One region of the Streptomyces sp. KLMMK genome, then DNA from elsewhere that is predicted to be linked to it. Evidence: riboswitches for the same ligand, from Rfam matches in the RefSeq annotation. Region 1 holds a riboswitch; the other holds the start of a gene.
What was found. Region 1 has a riboswitch for cyclic di-AMP ahead of V7793_RS10155 (transglycosylase family protein). Riboswitches for the same ligand answer to the same signal wherever they lie in the genome.

Region 1 (7,020 bases):
ACGCTGCGCGCCGCCCGGACGTGCTCCTCGCCGACGACGAACTCCGTGGAGCCGCCGCCGATGTCCACGACGAGGAACGGCCTGGCCAGGTCGTCCCGGCCGGAGAGCTCCTTGGTGGCGCCGGTGAAGGAGAACTCGGCCTCCTGGTCACCGCTGATCACCTCGGGCTCCACGCCCAGGATGTCCACCACGCCGCGCACGAAGTCCGCGCGGTTCTCGGCGTCCCGCGAGGCGGAGGTGGCGACGAACCGCACGCGCTCGGCCTTCAGGTCGCGGATGACCTCCGCGAACTCCCGGCAGGCCGCGAAGGTCCGCTCCAGGGCCTCCTCCGCCAGCCGGCCCGTGCGGTCCACGCCCTGCCCCAGGCGGACGATCGTCATCCGGCGGTCGAGCTCGGTGAACGCACCGGTCGCCGGGTCGAGATCGGCGACGAGGAGCCGGATGGAGTTGGTGCCGCAGTCGACGGCGGCGACGCGGGTCACTTCTCGTCACCCCCGCACGGCGTGACGCACGGGCCCTTGGCCCACCACTCCGGCAGCAGCGCCAGCGCCTCGTCGCCGAAGGGGTTCACGCCCGGGCCCGCCACCAGCGAGTGACCCACCAGGACGTGCAGGCACTTGACGCGGTCGGGCATGCCGCCCGCGCTCGGGAAGCCCTCCAGGACCTCGATCGCGTCGCGGCGGCGGAGGTAGTCCTCGTGCGCGGCGCGGTAGGCGGCGGCCAGCTCCGGGTCGGTCGCCAGCCGGTCCTGCATCTCCTTCATCAGGCCCGAGCCCTCCAGCGTGCCGATCGCGGAGGCGGCGCGCGGGCAGGTCAGGTAGTACGTCGTCGGGAACGGCGTGCCGTCCGGCAGCCGGGGCGCGGTCTCGACCACGTCCGGCAGGCCGCAGGGGCAGCGGTGGGCGATGGCGCGCAGTCCGCGCGGCGGGCGGCCCAGCTGCTCCTTGAACGCCTCGATGTCGGCGTCGGTGGGCTCGGTGGACTCGGTCTGGGGCGGAGGGGTGTCCATGTGCTCGCTCGTGTCGTCTTCGCTCGGTGGTGTCGGCAGGTCGTGCGGGAGGCGGGTCGTGCAGAAGGAAGGAGAGGGGCCGGCGGGCGCGGTCAGCGCGGGGTGTCCGCGGCGTCCACACCGTCCCACAGGTTGCTGTACCAGGGGCGGTCGGCGGCGCCCTGGTCGCGCGGGCGCCGGGCGGTGCCACTGCCGTCGACCACGCTGTAGCCGGTCTCCCCGGGGTGCAGGTAGTGCAGGTGCTCGCGCGCCTGCTGCTCGACGTACGCCGGGTCCTCCAGCCGCGCCTTCTCGTCCTCCAGCCGCTTCACCTGCTCGCGGGCGCGCTCGGACTGGCGGCGCTGATCGGCGATGTCGGAGCGCTGGGTGACCCACTGGCGCATGGGATAGGCGAGGGCGACGACCAGCGAGCACACCACGAGCGCCAGCAGCGCCGCACGGCCGGTGAGCCGGCTGCGGCGCGGGCCCCGCGCGCGGTAGACGCGGGCCGTGGGGCCCTGGACGAGCACCGAGCCGAGTGCCCTGAGTCTGGTCGCGGTGGAGCGTTCCGCCGCCACTTCGCCTCCCCGAGGTCCTGGTCGCCCGCAGCCTCGCTACGAACGTACGTCCCCGGCCACGGTACGGGACCGTGGCCGGGGACGTGGTGAGGCTGCTCCCCTGAGGCCGTGTCAGGCCTGCGGGTGCCGGCCCGCGGTGTCCTCGTGTCAGCCCTTGAAGCGCGGGAAGGCGCTGCGGCCGGCGTAGACCGCGGCGTCGTCCAGGATCTCCTCGATGCGCAGGAGCTGGTTGTACTTGGCGACGCGCTCGGAGCGGGCCGGGGCACCGGTCTTGATCTGGCCGCAGTTGGTGGCGACGGCCAGGTCGGCGATGGTGACGTCCTCGGTCTCGCCGGAGCGGTGGGACATCATGCACTTGAAGCCGTTGCGCTGGGCCAGCTCGACGGCGTCCAGGGTCTCGGTCAGCGAGCCGATCTGGTTGACCTTGACCAGCAGGGCGTTGGCGGCGCCCTCCTCGATGCCGCGGCCGAGGCGCTCGGGGTTGGTGACGAACAGGTCGTCGCCGACGAGCTGGACCTTGTCGCCGAGCTTCTCGGTGATGGTCTTCCAGCCGTCCCAGTCGTCCTCGAACAGCGGGTCCTCGATGGAGACGAGCGGGTACGCCGCGACGAGCTCGGCGTAGTAGTCCGTCATCTCGGCGGCCGTGCGGTCCTGGCCCTCGAACTTGTAGACGCCGTCCTTGTAGAACTCGGAGGCGGCCACGTCGAGCGCGAGCGCGATGTCCTGGCCGGGGGTGTAGCCGGCCTGCTTGATGGCCTCGAGGATGAGGTCGAGGGCCTCGCGGTTGGAGCCGAGGTTCGGCGCGAAGCCGCCCTCGTCGCCCAGACCGGTGGACAGGCCCTTGGTCTTCAGGACCGACTTGAGGGTGTGGTAGACCTCGGTGCCCCAGCGCAGGGCCTCGGAGAAGGACTCCGCGCCGATCGGCGCGATCATGAACTCCTGGATGTCCACGTTGGAGTCGGCGTGCGACCCACCGTTGAGGATGTTCATCATCGGAACGGGCAGCAGGTGCGCGTTCGGGCCGCCCAGGTAGCGGAAGAGCGGCAGGTCGGACGCCTCGGAGGCGGCGTGCGCGACGGCCAGGGAGACGCCCAGGATGGCGTTGGCGCCGAGCGAGCCCTTGTTGTCGGTGGCGTCCAGGTCGAACATGGCCTGGTCGATCAGGCGCTGCTCGGTGGCGTCGTAGCCGACGAGCTCCGGGCCGATCTGCTCGATGACGGCGAGGACGGCCTTCTCGACGCCCTTGCCCAGGTAACGGTTCTTGTCACCGTCACGGAGCTCGATGGCCTCGAAGGCGCCGGTGGAGGCGCCGGACGGCACGGCGGCACGGCCCGTGGAGCCGTCGTCGAGGCCGACCTCGACCTCGACCGTGGGGTTGCCTCGCGAGTCGAGGATCTCGCGAGCTACGACGACGTCGATGGACGGCACGAGGGTCTCCTTCGTGTGTGTCTGTGGTTCTGCAGCACGAGCCTAACGGGCCCCGGAGGCTCGCCTCGCCGTTGGACCGCTTTCCCGGGCCGGAAAAGCCTAAAAAACAGCACAAAAGCCCAGAACACCGTATGTATGGCGGATCCGGAAACGGCTAAGCCCCGCTCCGGTGCGCGCTCGGGGCGGCGCATCGGAGCGGGGCGGTCCCGCCGGGAGCGGAGAAGGGCGGCCCACCGGAGCGGGCCGCCCTGCCGGATCAGCTGAGGTGCAGCTTCTGGCCGACGTAGATCACGTCCGCGTCCTGGACGATGTCCTTGTTGCGGTCGTACAGCTTCTGCCAGCCGCCCTTGACGTGCTGAGCCTCGGCGATCTTGGAGAGGGTGTCGCCCTCCTTGACCTCGTACTCGCCGTTGCCGACCTTGTAGGACTGCCCGCCCGGGGCGGTCCGCTTCGGGGCCGGGACCTCGTCGCGCTCGGTGGCCTGCGGCGCGGAGTGCTTCGGCGTGGTCTTCTTCGGCGCGGCCTGGCGCTCGCTGCGGTCCGCGTGGGACTTGCCCGAGACGGTGCCGCCGGTGCGGGAGGACTTGGTGGACTTGCTGACCGAGCCCGAACCGGACGGGTCGACGTTCGCCTTCGGGCCGCCGGCCGTCAGGCCGCCGGGACCGGCACAGCCCCAGGCGCCCGGGCCCTGCATGGCGAGCAGCTTCTCGGCCACGGCGATCTGGGCGCTCTTGGAGGCGTGGTCGGCGCGGTCGGCGTACTTCTGGCCGCCGGCGGCGTTCCAGGAGGACTGCGAGAACTGCAGACCGCCGTAGTAGCCGTTGCCGGTGTTGATGGACCAGTTGCCACCGGACTCGCACTGGGCGACCTTGTCCCACGTCGAGACGGAGGCGGCGTTGGCGGAGGTGGCGACCATCAGCGGGGCGGCGACAGCTGCACCGGTGACACCGGCGAGCGTGAAGATGCGGACGGCCTTGGACGGACGACGGTGCTTGCCCTTGGACATAAGTCGTTTCCTCACCGACGCCTACGAGGTGAGCTGTCGGGTTCGGGCTGTGAGTTCGCCCGGCTTCGTGTGCGAGCACACTCGGCTTCACCCCTAGCCGGTCCCGGACCCGCGGCTTTCGCCGAGGAGCCGTTTCCGGCGCCTACCTTGGTTCCCCCGCTCCTGCCTACGGCGCTTGCGCGACGACTCCCCCGATCGCCGGCAGGATTCGGCGTGGCGACCGTGGTGCCCGCGGTGGCGAGCGGACACGACGGTAAACACAGTCGCGGCAAGGGTTCAAACCCCTCTTTCCAGCCACAGTTGCCCCTGGCTACCCAGGGGAACATCGCGTTTCCGCAGGTGAGAGACGGTTTGCCAGTTTCGGGAAGACCGCATTCCGCCACCGGGCAAAGAGACCCATGTCTCACTTTCGACTGGAACGGACATTCGCCGCGAACTGCCGGTCTATTTACCGACCTCGAGCCTCTGACCAGGACGGATCAGGTCGGGATCGGTTCCGACCGCTTTCTCATTGCGCTGATACAGAGACTGCCAACCCCCCTTGACCGCATGCTGCTCGGCGATGGCTGACAGGTTGTCACCGGGGCGCACGGTGTAGTCGGTGGGCGTGGGGCTGCCGGTGCGGGCATCGCCACCGCCCCGCGACGTACGGCCCTCGTCCTCCGAACGCGACGGGTCGGCACGGTGCTTGCCCGTACCCGTGCCGCCCTCGCCGGGCAGCTGCCCCGCAGGCGAACCGGAATCGCCGGCAGCGGGTGTGGCGGAACCGTCCGGGATCCGGGTCGGGTCGTCCGTGGGGGACGTCGAGGGCTTGCGGTGCCGGCCTTCCTGCGGCTCACCGGACTTCCCGTCGCCCGGCGTGCCCGAGGCGTCGGGTGACGGCGCGTCGGACGACGGGCTGCCGGAGGGCCGGCCGGACGGCTGACCGGAGGACTGGCCCGGCGACGGCCGGCCGGTCGACGGCTGCCCCGAAGGCTGCGTGGAGGGGTCGGCCGAGGGGCTCGTCGAGGAACCCGGCGACGGCTTTCCGGACGGCGAGGGAGACGTGGACGCGTCAGAAGGCTTGTCGTGCTCGGAGGGCTCGGACGGCTCGGACGGCGTGGAGTGCGAAGTGGTGCGCTCCGGGGCGCGTGAAGGCGTCGAGTCGCTCGCGGGGGCGTGTGTGCCGCCCGGGTTGACCTCCGCCGGGGTCCCGCCCGAGGTGAGGCCCGCGCTCGCCGCGCAGCTCGACCAGGGGCTGGTGCCTCTGCTCTCGAGGATCTGCTCGGCGACGGTGATCTGCTGCGCACGGCTGGCGAGGTCGGGCCGGGGGGCGTACTCGCGGCCGCCGTGGCGCTCCCAGAGGTCCTGGGTCAGCTGCAGTCCCCCGTAGGTCCCGTTACCGGAGTTGGCGCTCCACATGCCGTCGCTCTCGCACTGGGCCACACGGTCCCAGGTGCCGGCGTCGGCTGCCGACGCGCCGGTGGCCGCCAGCAGCGGCATGGCGATTCCGGAGGCGGTCACCCCCGCGGCGACCATGATGGCGGGTATCTGACGGGGGCGGCGATGTCGGCCGTTTCCGGGTCTCATGGGCGGTTGCCTCTCGTTCGGCGGCGAATGGTGGTTGAAGATAGCGACGGCCCACCGGAGTCACAAGCCGATGTAGCGGAGGTCACGCCGAGATCACGCCGACTGACGTGAGGTCAGGCGGGCGGCCCCTCCTGGGCGGTTGTGCCCGGAATGTCTTCAGGTGTAAAGGCCACGGGCAGGGTGCGCAGACCGCGCATGATGAGCCCGCCGCGCCACCGCAGCTCCTCCGGATCGGCCCCCAGCCGCAGGTCGGGAAGGCGCCTCAGCAGGGTCGCCAGAGCCGTCTGGCCCTCCAGGCGGGCGAGGGGCGCGCCCAGGCAGTAGTGGATGCCGTGGCCGTAGCCGAGGTGCTGGTTGTCGCGCCGGGAGAGGTCCAGCGCATCAGGGTCGGCGAAGCGCTCGGGGTCGCGGTCGGCGGCCGCGAGGACGACGAGGACGGGGTCGCCCTCGGCGATGCGCTGCCCGCCGATCGTCAGGTCCCGGGTGGCGAACCGCCAGGTCGCGAGCTCCACCGGTCCGTCGTAGCGCAGCAGTTCCTCGACCCCGGTCGCGAGCAGGCCCTCGTCGCCCTCGGCGAGGGCGCGCTGGAGACGCTCGCGCTGCTCCGGATTGCGCAGGAGGGCGTAGGTTCCGTTACCGATCAGGTTCACAGTTGTTTCAAAACCCGCAAAGAGCAGGATGAAGGCCATGGCCGCGGCCTCGTCCTCGGTGAGGTGCTCGCCGTGGTCACTCGCCCTGATCAGACCGGAGATGAGGTCTTCGCCGAGATCCTCCCTTTTACGGTGGATCAGCTCGGTCAGATAGCCCCGCATCTTCTTCACGGAGCGCGCCACTCCGCCGCGCGGCCCGCCGCCGTGGCGGATCATCATTCCCGCCCAGTCCCGGAAGTCGTCCTGGTCCTCGCGCGGCACGCCGAGCATGTCGCAGATCGCATAGATGGGGAGCGGGAAGGCGAACTCGTGGATGAGGTCGGCTTCCCCCCGGGCGGCGAAGCCGTCGATGAGCCGGTCCGTCAGCTCCTGCACCCGGGGCGCGAACTCGGCGACCCGGCGCGGGGTGAACGCCTTCGAGACGAGGCGGCGCAGCCGGGTGTGGTCCGGCGGGTCGATGTTGAGCAGGTGCGTCATCAGGTTGGCGCTGCGCTCGCCCGGGATGCCGACCTTGCCCTTGCCGTGGGCGGACTCGGAGTGGTGCACGGGGTTCTTCGACAGGCGCTGGTCGGCGAGCGCCTGGCGGGCATCGGCGTACCGGGTGACCAGCCACGCCTCCACGCCGCTGGGCAGCGCGGTGCGGTGCACCGGGGCGTGCTCGCGCAGCCACGCGTACGCGGGGTACGGGTCGGCGGCGAATTCCCAGGTGAAGAGGGGCGGGGCGGGCGGGACCGGCGAGGCGTTCTTGTCGTGCACCCCTTGACGCTACTAGGGGCGCGGCGGGGCGGCTCGGGCTCCGTG
Region 2 (7,020 bases), on a different contig from region 1:
CGAAGGAGACGGACCGCGGGTAGGGGCGGACCATGCGCAGCGCCCCGGAGTCGAAGTGCGCGAGCAGCCGCCGGGCGTTGACGTGGGAGAGCGCGGTCGCGTACCGCCCGGTCATCCAGGCGAACTCCGCCGCCAGTTCCCGCAGGCGGCCCGGGGACAGGGCGGGAGCCAGCGCGATGAGCTGCTCGATCAGGGGCACCATGACGTCCGGCCACGCGCACGCGCCCGCTTCGACGAGGGCGGTCTCCTCGCGCAGCCGCTGCACCGGATCGCAGGCGAGGGAGACCTGGTGGCGCAGGGGACGGCGGTCGTGCAGCCGGATCGCCTCCACCACGCACCGCACCAGCCGGTCCTCCAGGCAGGGGTCCGCGGGGTCGAGACGGGAGATGCGCTCCAGCGGCGGGTACGGGTGCAGCGGCGCGGCCAGGGACTCGCGGACGGCGGGCAGCCGGCCCGACGGCGAGGTCAGGGTGGTGCGGTGGCCGTCGCGGCACAGCAGCAGCGCCGCGTCCGCCGCCGACTGGTGGCTGCCGAGGACGAGCACCCGCGAGCCCGGGCGCAGGCCCTCCCGGATCCGGGCCGCGGGATAGGGGCTGTCGAGGTAGCGGGGGTGGCCGACGAAGGCGGCGAAGCCGTCCGGGACGCGGGGGCGGTGGACGCCGGTGCAGACGACGACGTCGTCGGCGCGCAGCTCCTCGCCGGTCGAGAGGCGCACCCGGTGGCCGTCCGGGCCGCCGGCGCCGATGCTCCGCGCGCTCGCCCGTACGTGCCCGACGGCGACGCCGGTCCGCGCGGCCTGCTCGCGGGCCCCGGCGGAGCGGTCGGCGCAGTACTCGGCCATCCGGGCGCGGGGGACGCAGTCCTTCGCGGTGCCCGTCCAGCCGTGTTCGCGCAGGTGCTCGACGAAGTCGCCGGGCCGGTCCGCGAGGAGCGAGTTCAGCTCGGCCGCGGTGTTGCACAGCAGCAGCGGGTCGTCGTCCCCGAAGGCCAGGCCCCAGCCGGCCGGGTGGGGGTCCACGACGCGGACGGAGGCGACGGGCAGGGGCGGCCGGCGATCGGCGAGCGCGCGGACCAGCTGCAGCAGCACGCTGGTCCCGGCGACCCCGCCGCCGACGATGACGACGTCCCGGCCGGTAATACGAGCGATGCGTCCCACGGGCACCTCTCTCCCCTCGGTCATCCCCCCGGGCCCGTAGAGCACCCTGCCCATCCGGCCGCCCCACGGAACCCGCGCGGCCCGGCCGCCCGCGGCGTAGAGCGGGCCGACGGCCGGGTCGGCGAGGACGTCGCCTCCAGCGCGGCGAGGGTCTCGTCGTGGGCGAGGCTCCGCCAGGACTGCAGCCGGCCTGTCCGTATTTCTGAATATCTGTCCACCATTCCCGGGCGGTTGGGCCGAACGGGCGTCACCGTCCGTCACCTCCGGACCGTCCGCCCCGGACTGCTCGTTCCTGCTGGTAGATCGGCAGGAACGGATGCGACGCGGAAGGAGCGGCCATGGGTGAGCCTGCGGTAACGGTCTCGGCCCCGGCCGAGGCCCCGGCCCCGGCGCCGCCCTCCGCCGCCGCGAGCGCTGCACGGATCGCCGCGGCCTGTGCCGGGGCCGCACCCGCGGTCGTGGCGCGGCTGAGCGGTGCCGGACTGCCGCCCGGCCCGGCCGTGGCCGTCTTCGGCCTGGGGGTGCTCTGCTCGGCGCTCCTGCTGATGTGGGCCGCGGAGACGGCCCGCGTGGACATGGCCGGGGCGCTCGCCCTGGCCCTGCTGGCCTTCATCGCCGTGCTGCCCGAGTACGCCGTCGACCTCTACTTCGCCTACGCGGCCGGATCCGACCCCTCCTACGCCGCCTACGCGGCGGCCAACATGACGGGCGCGAACCGGCTGCTGGTGGGCGTCGGCTGGCCGCTCGTCGCGCTCGCCGCCGCCCTGGCGCTGCGCCGCCGCGGCGCGACTCCGGGCGCGATCGTGCTGGAGCCGCACCGCCGCATCGACGTCGCCTTCCTCGCGGTGGCCGCCGTCTTCGCTTTCGTGATGCCGCTCAGCCGCGAGATCGGCTGGTACGTACCGGTGGTGCTCGTCCCCTGGTACGGCTACTACCTCTACCGGATCGCCAAGTGCGGCGCGGGCGGGATGGAGGAGCTCGTCGGCGTCCCGGCGCGGCTGGCCCTGCTGCCGCGGGCCGGGCGGCGCACCGTGACGGCCGTGCTCTTCGCGGGCGCCGCGGCCGTGGTCTTCGCCTGCGCCGAGCCGTTCGCGCTCGGACTGGTGGAGGCGGGCGCCTCGCTCGGCATCGACCGCTTCGTCCTGGTCCAGTGGCTCGCCCCGCTCGCCTCCGAGGCCCCGGAGCTGATCGTCGCCGTGGTCTTCGCCTGGCGCATGCGGGTCGGCGACGGGCTGGGCGCGCTGCTGTCGAGCAAGGTCAACCAGTGGACGCTGCTGGTGGGCTGCCTGCCCCTCGCCCACGCGCTCGGCGGGGGAGGGGCGGCCCTGCCGCTGGTGACCCGTCAGGTCGACGAGGTGGCCCTGACGGCCGCGCAGACCGTCCTGGCCGTCGTCGTCCTGCTGGACCTGCGCTTCGTGCGGTGGGAGGCCGCCGTCCTCCTCGTCCTCTTCGCGGTGCAGTTCGCGCTTCCGGGCGAGTACGCCCGGGAGGTGCTGACCTACGTCTACCTGGGCCTGGCGGCCCTGCTGCTGACGAGGCGGTGGCGACACCTCCCGGACACGGGCCGGGCCCTGGGCGGGCGGGTCGCGGGGGACCCGCACTTCTGACCTGCCGCTACGGTTCCGAGATCAGCTCCGTCACCGCCTTGAGCCCGTCCGTGGCCAGCGCCCGGCGCTGCCGGTCCGCTCCGGTGCCCCGCCGCAGCAGGCGGTTGACCAGCGAGCTCACCTGCCGGGTGTCGCCCGACTCCTCCAGCGACCGCCCTATGTGGGCGAGGAGGCTGCGGACGACCTCGTCCGCGCCGTGGCGCCGGCCCGCGGGGTCCACGAGGACCCCGTCGAGACCGTGCCGGGCGGCGTGCCAGTTCGCCGCGGCCAGCAGCTCCGGCAGGCAGGGCGTGGGGGGCCGCCCGGCCTTCTCGTCGCGGATGGCGGTGGCGACCAGCCCGCGGACGATGCCCGCGAACATGACGGCGTCGTCGGCGCGCAGCTGGACGTCCAGGCAGCGCACCTCGATGGTGGGATAGCGGTCCGACAGCCGTGCCTGCCAGTACAGCTGGCCCCGGTCCTCGATCGCCCCGGCCGTCAACAGCGCCTGGATGCGGGCCTCGTAGTCCGCGAGGCCGTCGAAGTACGGGGGCGGGCCGCTGACCGGCCAGCGGCTGTAGACCACGGTCCGCCAGCTGGAGAAGCCGGTGTCGATGCCGTTCCACAGCGGGGAGTTGCCCGCCATGGCGACCAGCACGGGCAGCCAGGGCCGGACCCGGTTGAGGACCGCGACGCCCATCTCGCGGTCGGGGATGGCGACATGGACGTGCATCCCGTGGACGAACTGCTCGTCCACGAGCTGGGCGGCACGGATCCGCATCGCCAGATAGCGCGGGTTGCCGGTGACCGGGATGGGCTCGGGGCCCGAGCACGGCGCCGTACCGCAGGCGGCGATCCGGCAGCCGGACCGCTTGGCGGCGGAGCTCACCGCATGGCGCAGCCGCAGCAGGTGGCGGCTGGCCTCGGCGAGATCGGAGCAGACCGGAGTGGCAACTTCCACCTGGGCCTGCAACAGCTCCGCCTGAATCTCCCGCTCGTTCACGACCGGTTCCAGGTCGACCGCCGCCCGGACCTCGTCGGCCAGGGGTACCGGCAGTGCGGTGGCCGGGTCGAGCAGAAGATACTCCTCCTCGATCCCTAGGGTGAGCATGCCGTAGGGCTACCCTCGGGCTCGCGAAGCGAACCGCACGGAGCCCGCCGGCACGGCCTTCTGACGCAAAGACGCCCTACCGCCGCCCTGCCGCGGCCCCCGCCACCTCGTCTTTCGTGCATCGCCGGGGTGACTCGAATCAGTTCTTCAACTCCCTTTTGATAAAGGGGATTACCGGTTACCCGTGATGCCGGGTAACACCCCGGTTCCAGGGATCGCCGTGAAGTGAAGAAGTTCACAGAAGCACCTTTCGGCTCCGAATTCCGGCGGCCCGTGATGCAGGATCGTGCATCGAACAACAAGATCCCGTCACCGAGGCGGGCGACCCGGGCGGACGCCGAGTCCTGCCGCCGTACCGGGTGCGGAGCAGAAACGAATGGATCGGCAGGAGCGGGAGACCCGAGCACGGCGGACCACGATGGCAGTGGTCCTTGGGGTGAAGCCATTTCAGGTGGCCGGGCAACTTCGACAGCCCGAACCCGACAGGTCATCTTTCGCAGGCGGATGACGAAGGGTTTTGGCATGTCTGCGTTCCCTGGCATATCCACACTCATGTCCCGCGCCGGTGCCGCTTCCGTGGTCACCGCGGCCACCGTGACCGCGTCGATGCTCCTCCCCGGAATGTCGGCCGAGGCGAGTGCCGCCACTCCGGGCGCCACCGCCCTGAAGGTCGCGGCCTCCAAGCAGGGCTCCCCCTACCAGTACGGCGCCGCCGGCCCCAACCGGTTCGACTGCTCGGGCCTCACGCTCTACTCGTTCAAGAAGGCCGGCAAGACCCTGCCGCGCACCGCGGCCGCGCAGTACAACAAGACCCGGCACATCTCCGCCGGCTCCCGCCAGGCGGGCGACCTGGTCTTCTTCCACTCGGGAAGCAACGTCTACCACGTCGGGATCTACGCGGGTAGCAACAAGATCTGGCACTCGCCCAAGCCCGGCGCGAAGGTCCGGCTGGAGAAGATCTGGTCCGGCAGCGTCTGGTACGGCCGGGTCAACTGACCGTCCGGACCACCCGGTCCGGCCCGGGGTGCGACGACCGACCGGGCCGGGGCGACCCAACCCCGGCCCGGAGACCTCCGGGGGAACCCGTGCAGGGTTTCCCCGGAGGAGTGCGTCACAGCCGCGTCCTGGAGCGGTGCCTCAGGGCAGCTGCGCCCCGTACGCCTGCAGCGCCGCCGGTACGGGCTGGAAGAACGTCTCCCCGCCGCCGGAGCAGTCGCCGCTGCCGCCCGAGGTGAGGCCGAGGGCGGTGGCACCGTCGAAGAGGGCGCCGCCGCTGTCGCCCGGTTCGGCGCAGACCGAGGTGCCGATCATGCCCTCGACCGCCCCCTCCTCGTAGTTGACGGTCACGTCGAGGGCCGTGACCTCGCCGCCGTGCACCCGGGTGGTGCTGCCGCTGCGCTGCACCTTCTCGCCGACGACGGCTTCCCCGGCCTTGCCGATGTTCTGCGTGCCGCCGTTGTAGAGGTCCACCGCGCTCGGGTGGGCGATGGTGGACGTGTAGCGGACGAGCGCGTAGTCGTGGCCGGGGAAGGACGAGCTCTCGACCACGCCGATCTGGGCGCCGCCCTGGGTCGCGGACCAGGTCCGCGAGGCGTTGCCGCAGTGCCCGGCCGTGAGGAAGTACGGCTTGCCGCCCTTGGTGACGTTGAAGCCCAGCGAGCAGCGCACGCCGCTGCCCCAGATCGCGTCGCCGCCCGCGATGAGCGGACGGAACTTCCCTGACGTTCTCCTGACCGCGACCTTGTCGCCGAGCTGTGCGACGGCTTTGTCCAGCCGGTCCTGCCGGGCGCCCGTGACCGTGCTGTCGGCGGTGACGACGACCTTGTTGGAGCGGGGATCCACCGACCAGGCCGTGCCCGGTACGCTCGCCTCCGCCTTGAGCGTCCGCAGGGCCGAGGCGAGCTCGGCGGCCGAGTGGCGCACGGTCCTCGGTTCGGCGCCGGCGGCCCTTGCCCTGGCCGCCGCCTCCTGGTCGAGGACGCCGACGACGAGCCTGCCGGTCCCGGCGTCGTAGTACGAGCCGGCCGAGTCCGCGCCGAGGTCGGCGGATATCCGCTGAGCCAGCTCGGCGGCCTGCGGCGAGGAGAGCTGACGGGGTGCCGGCGAGTCCGCGTGCGCGCCGGGGAGCGTCAGGGCCGCGGCCGTCAGGGCGACCATCGCCGCGCCGGCGGTGGCCGTACAGCGCGTGGAGATGCGGGAACGTTTCACTCGTGACCTCCTGTGGGGGAGTGCCCGGCGGCACGGTGGTGCCCGGGCGTGGAGGACGTGCGGGTGCGATGCGCGTGCGTGACGCACGTGCGCGACCCGTGTGCGTGACGCGTGGGTGATGCGCATCGGTGAGGACACGGTGCACGACAGGCCGATGGGAGATCGTCGCGTCCATGTCAAGTACGGGATATGGGCGAGTATCCCGAGAGGACGAGCGGAAGTTCAAGAGCGACATTCGGTCGTGCGAAGGGCGCCGGCCGCAGTCCCCCGGCGGCTCAGCGGCACCGCAAGCCGCCCCCCTGAACGGGAGTGACGGGCCTGGACGGCCGCCGTGCGGTGACCGGACACCGCGGGGCACGCCTGTCCGGTAGTCGCTCCCCGCGGGCCGCCCGTGGAGCGGCGCCGGTACGTTCTTTGCTCAGTCCTAACGGCCGGGGCACCGCAAAGGGGAGGCCGGGTCCCGCCGTTCGCACGGCGGAACCCGGCCCGGCCTTCCCGGCCTTGCGGCTACTGCGCCCCCGTCGTGTGGGTCGGACGGATCGGGCCGCTGCCGCCCGGCTTCTGCGGCGCGGTGCCCTCCACGTGCTCGACCGGCTTGTCCAGCTCGGACGCGAGCGCCTCCTCGGACGGCGTGACGGGCTGCTCGGCGGGGGCCCCGGCCTGCTCGGTGCTCTTGGGGTCCTCAGCGGTCATATCGAAAACTCCTGTGTCAGGCGCGCTGTGATGCGCAGGGAACAACTGTGCCTGCAGTATGTAACGGCGCCATCAACGGACGATCAACGGCCCCTCACCCGTCCTCTGCTCCCGTGCCGGGCGCTGAGGTACTGTCACCATCTGTCGCCGGGCAGAGCCGGCAGGGCACGGTCGGGGGAAAGATGCGGGACACAACGGAGCCGTCCGCAGACCGGCTCCATTTCCAGCTGCTCGGCCCGGTGCGCGCGCTGGCGGACGGTCACCAC

Region 2: another riboswitch for cyclic di-AMP. It lies ahead of V7793_RS28865 (C40 family peptidase); the one in region 1 lies ahead of V7793_RS10155 (transglycosylase family protein).

The regions. Positions count from the first base shown of each region.
Region 1 is NZ_JBAMDC010000038.1:18,169-25,188, reverse strand. It holds gene V7793_RS10175 (Ppx/GppA phosphatase family protein) at 1-482, opposite strand, end outside; gene V7793_RS10170 (DUF501 domain-containing protein) at 479-1,009, opposite strand; gene V7793_RS10165 (FtsB family cell division protein) at 1,102-1,566, opposite strand; gene eno (phosphopyruvate hydratase) at 1,714-2,994, opposite strand; gene V7793_RS10155 (transglycosylase family protein) at 3,251-4,000, opposite strand; cyclic di-AMP (ydaO/yuaA leader) riboswitch at 4,004-4,184, opposite strand; gene V7793_RS10150 (transglycosylase family protein) at 4,445-5,569, opposite strand; gene V7793_RS10145 (cytochrome P450 family protein) at 5,683-6,975, opposite strand.
Region 2 is NZ_JBAMDC010000301.1:324-7,343, forward strand. It holds partial or broken gene V7793_RS28850 (FAD/NAD(P)-binding protein) at 1-1,156, opposite strand, end outside; gene V7793_RS28855 (hypothetical protein) at 1,495-2,763, shown strand; gene V7793_RS28860 (carboxylate-amine ligase) at 2,771-3,853, opposite strand; cyclic di-AMP (ydaO/yuaA leader) riboswitch at 4,209-4,371, shown strand; gene V7793_RS28865 (C40 family peptidase) at 4,376-4,849, shown strand; gene V7793_RS28870 (S1 family peptidase) at 4,991-6,061, opposite strand; gene V7793_RS28875 (hypothetical protein) at 6,569-6,754, opposite strand; partial or broken gene V7793_RS28880 (AfsR/SARP family transcriptional regulator) at 6,937-7,020, shown strand, end outside.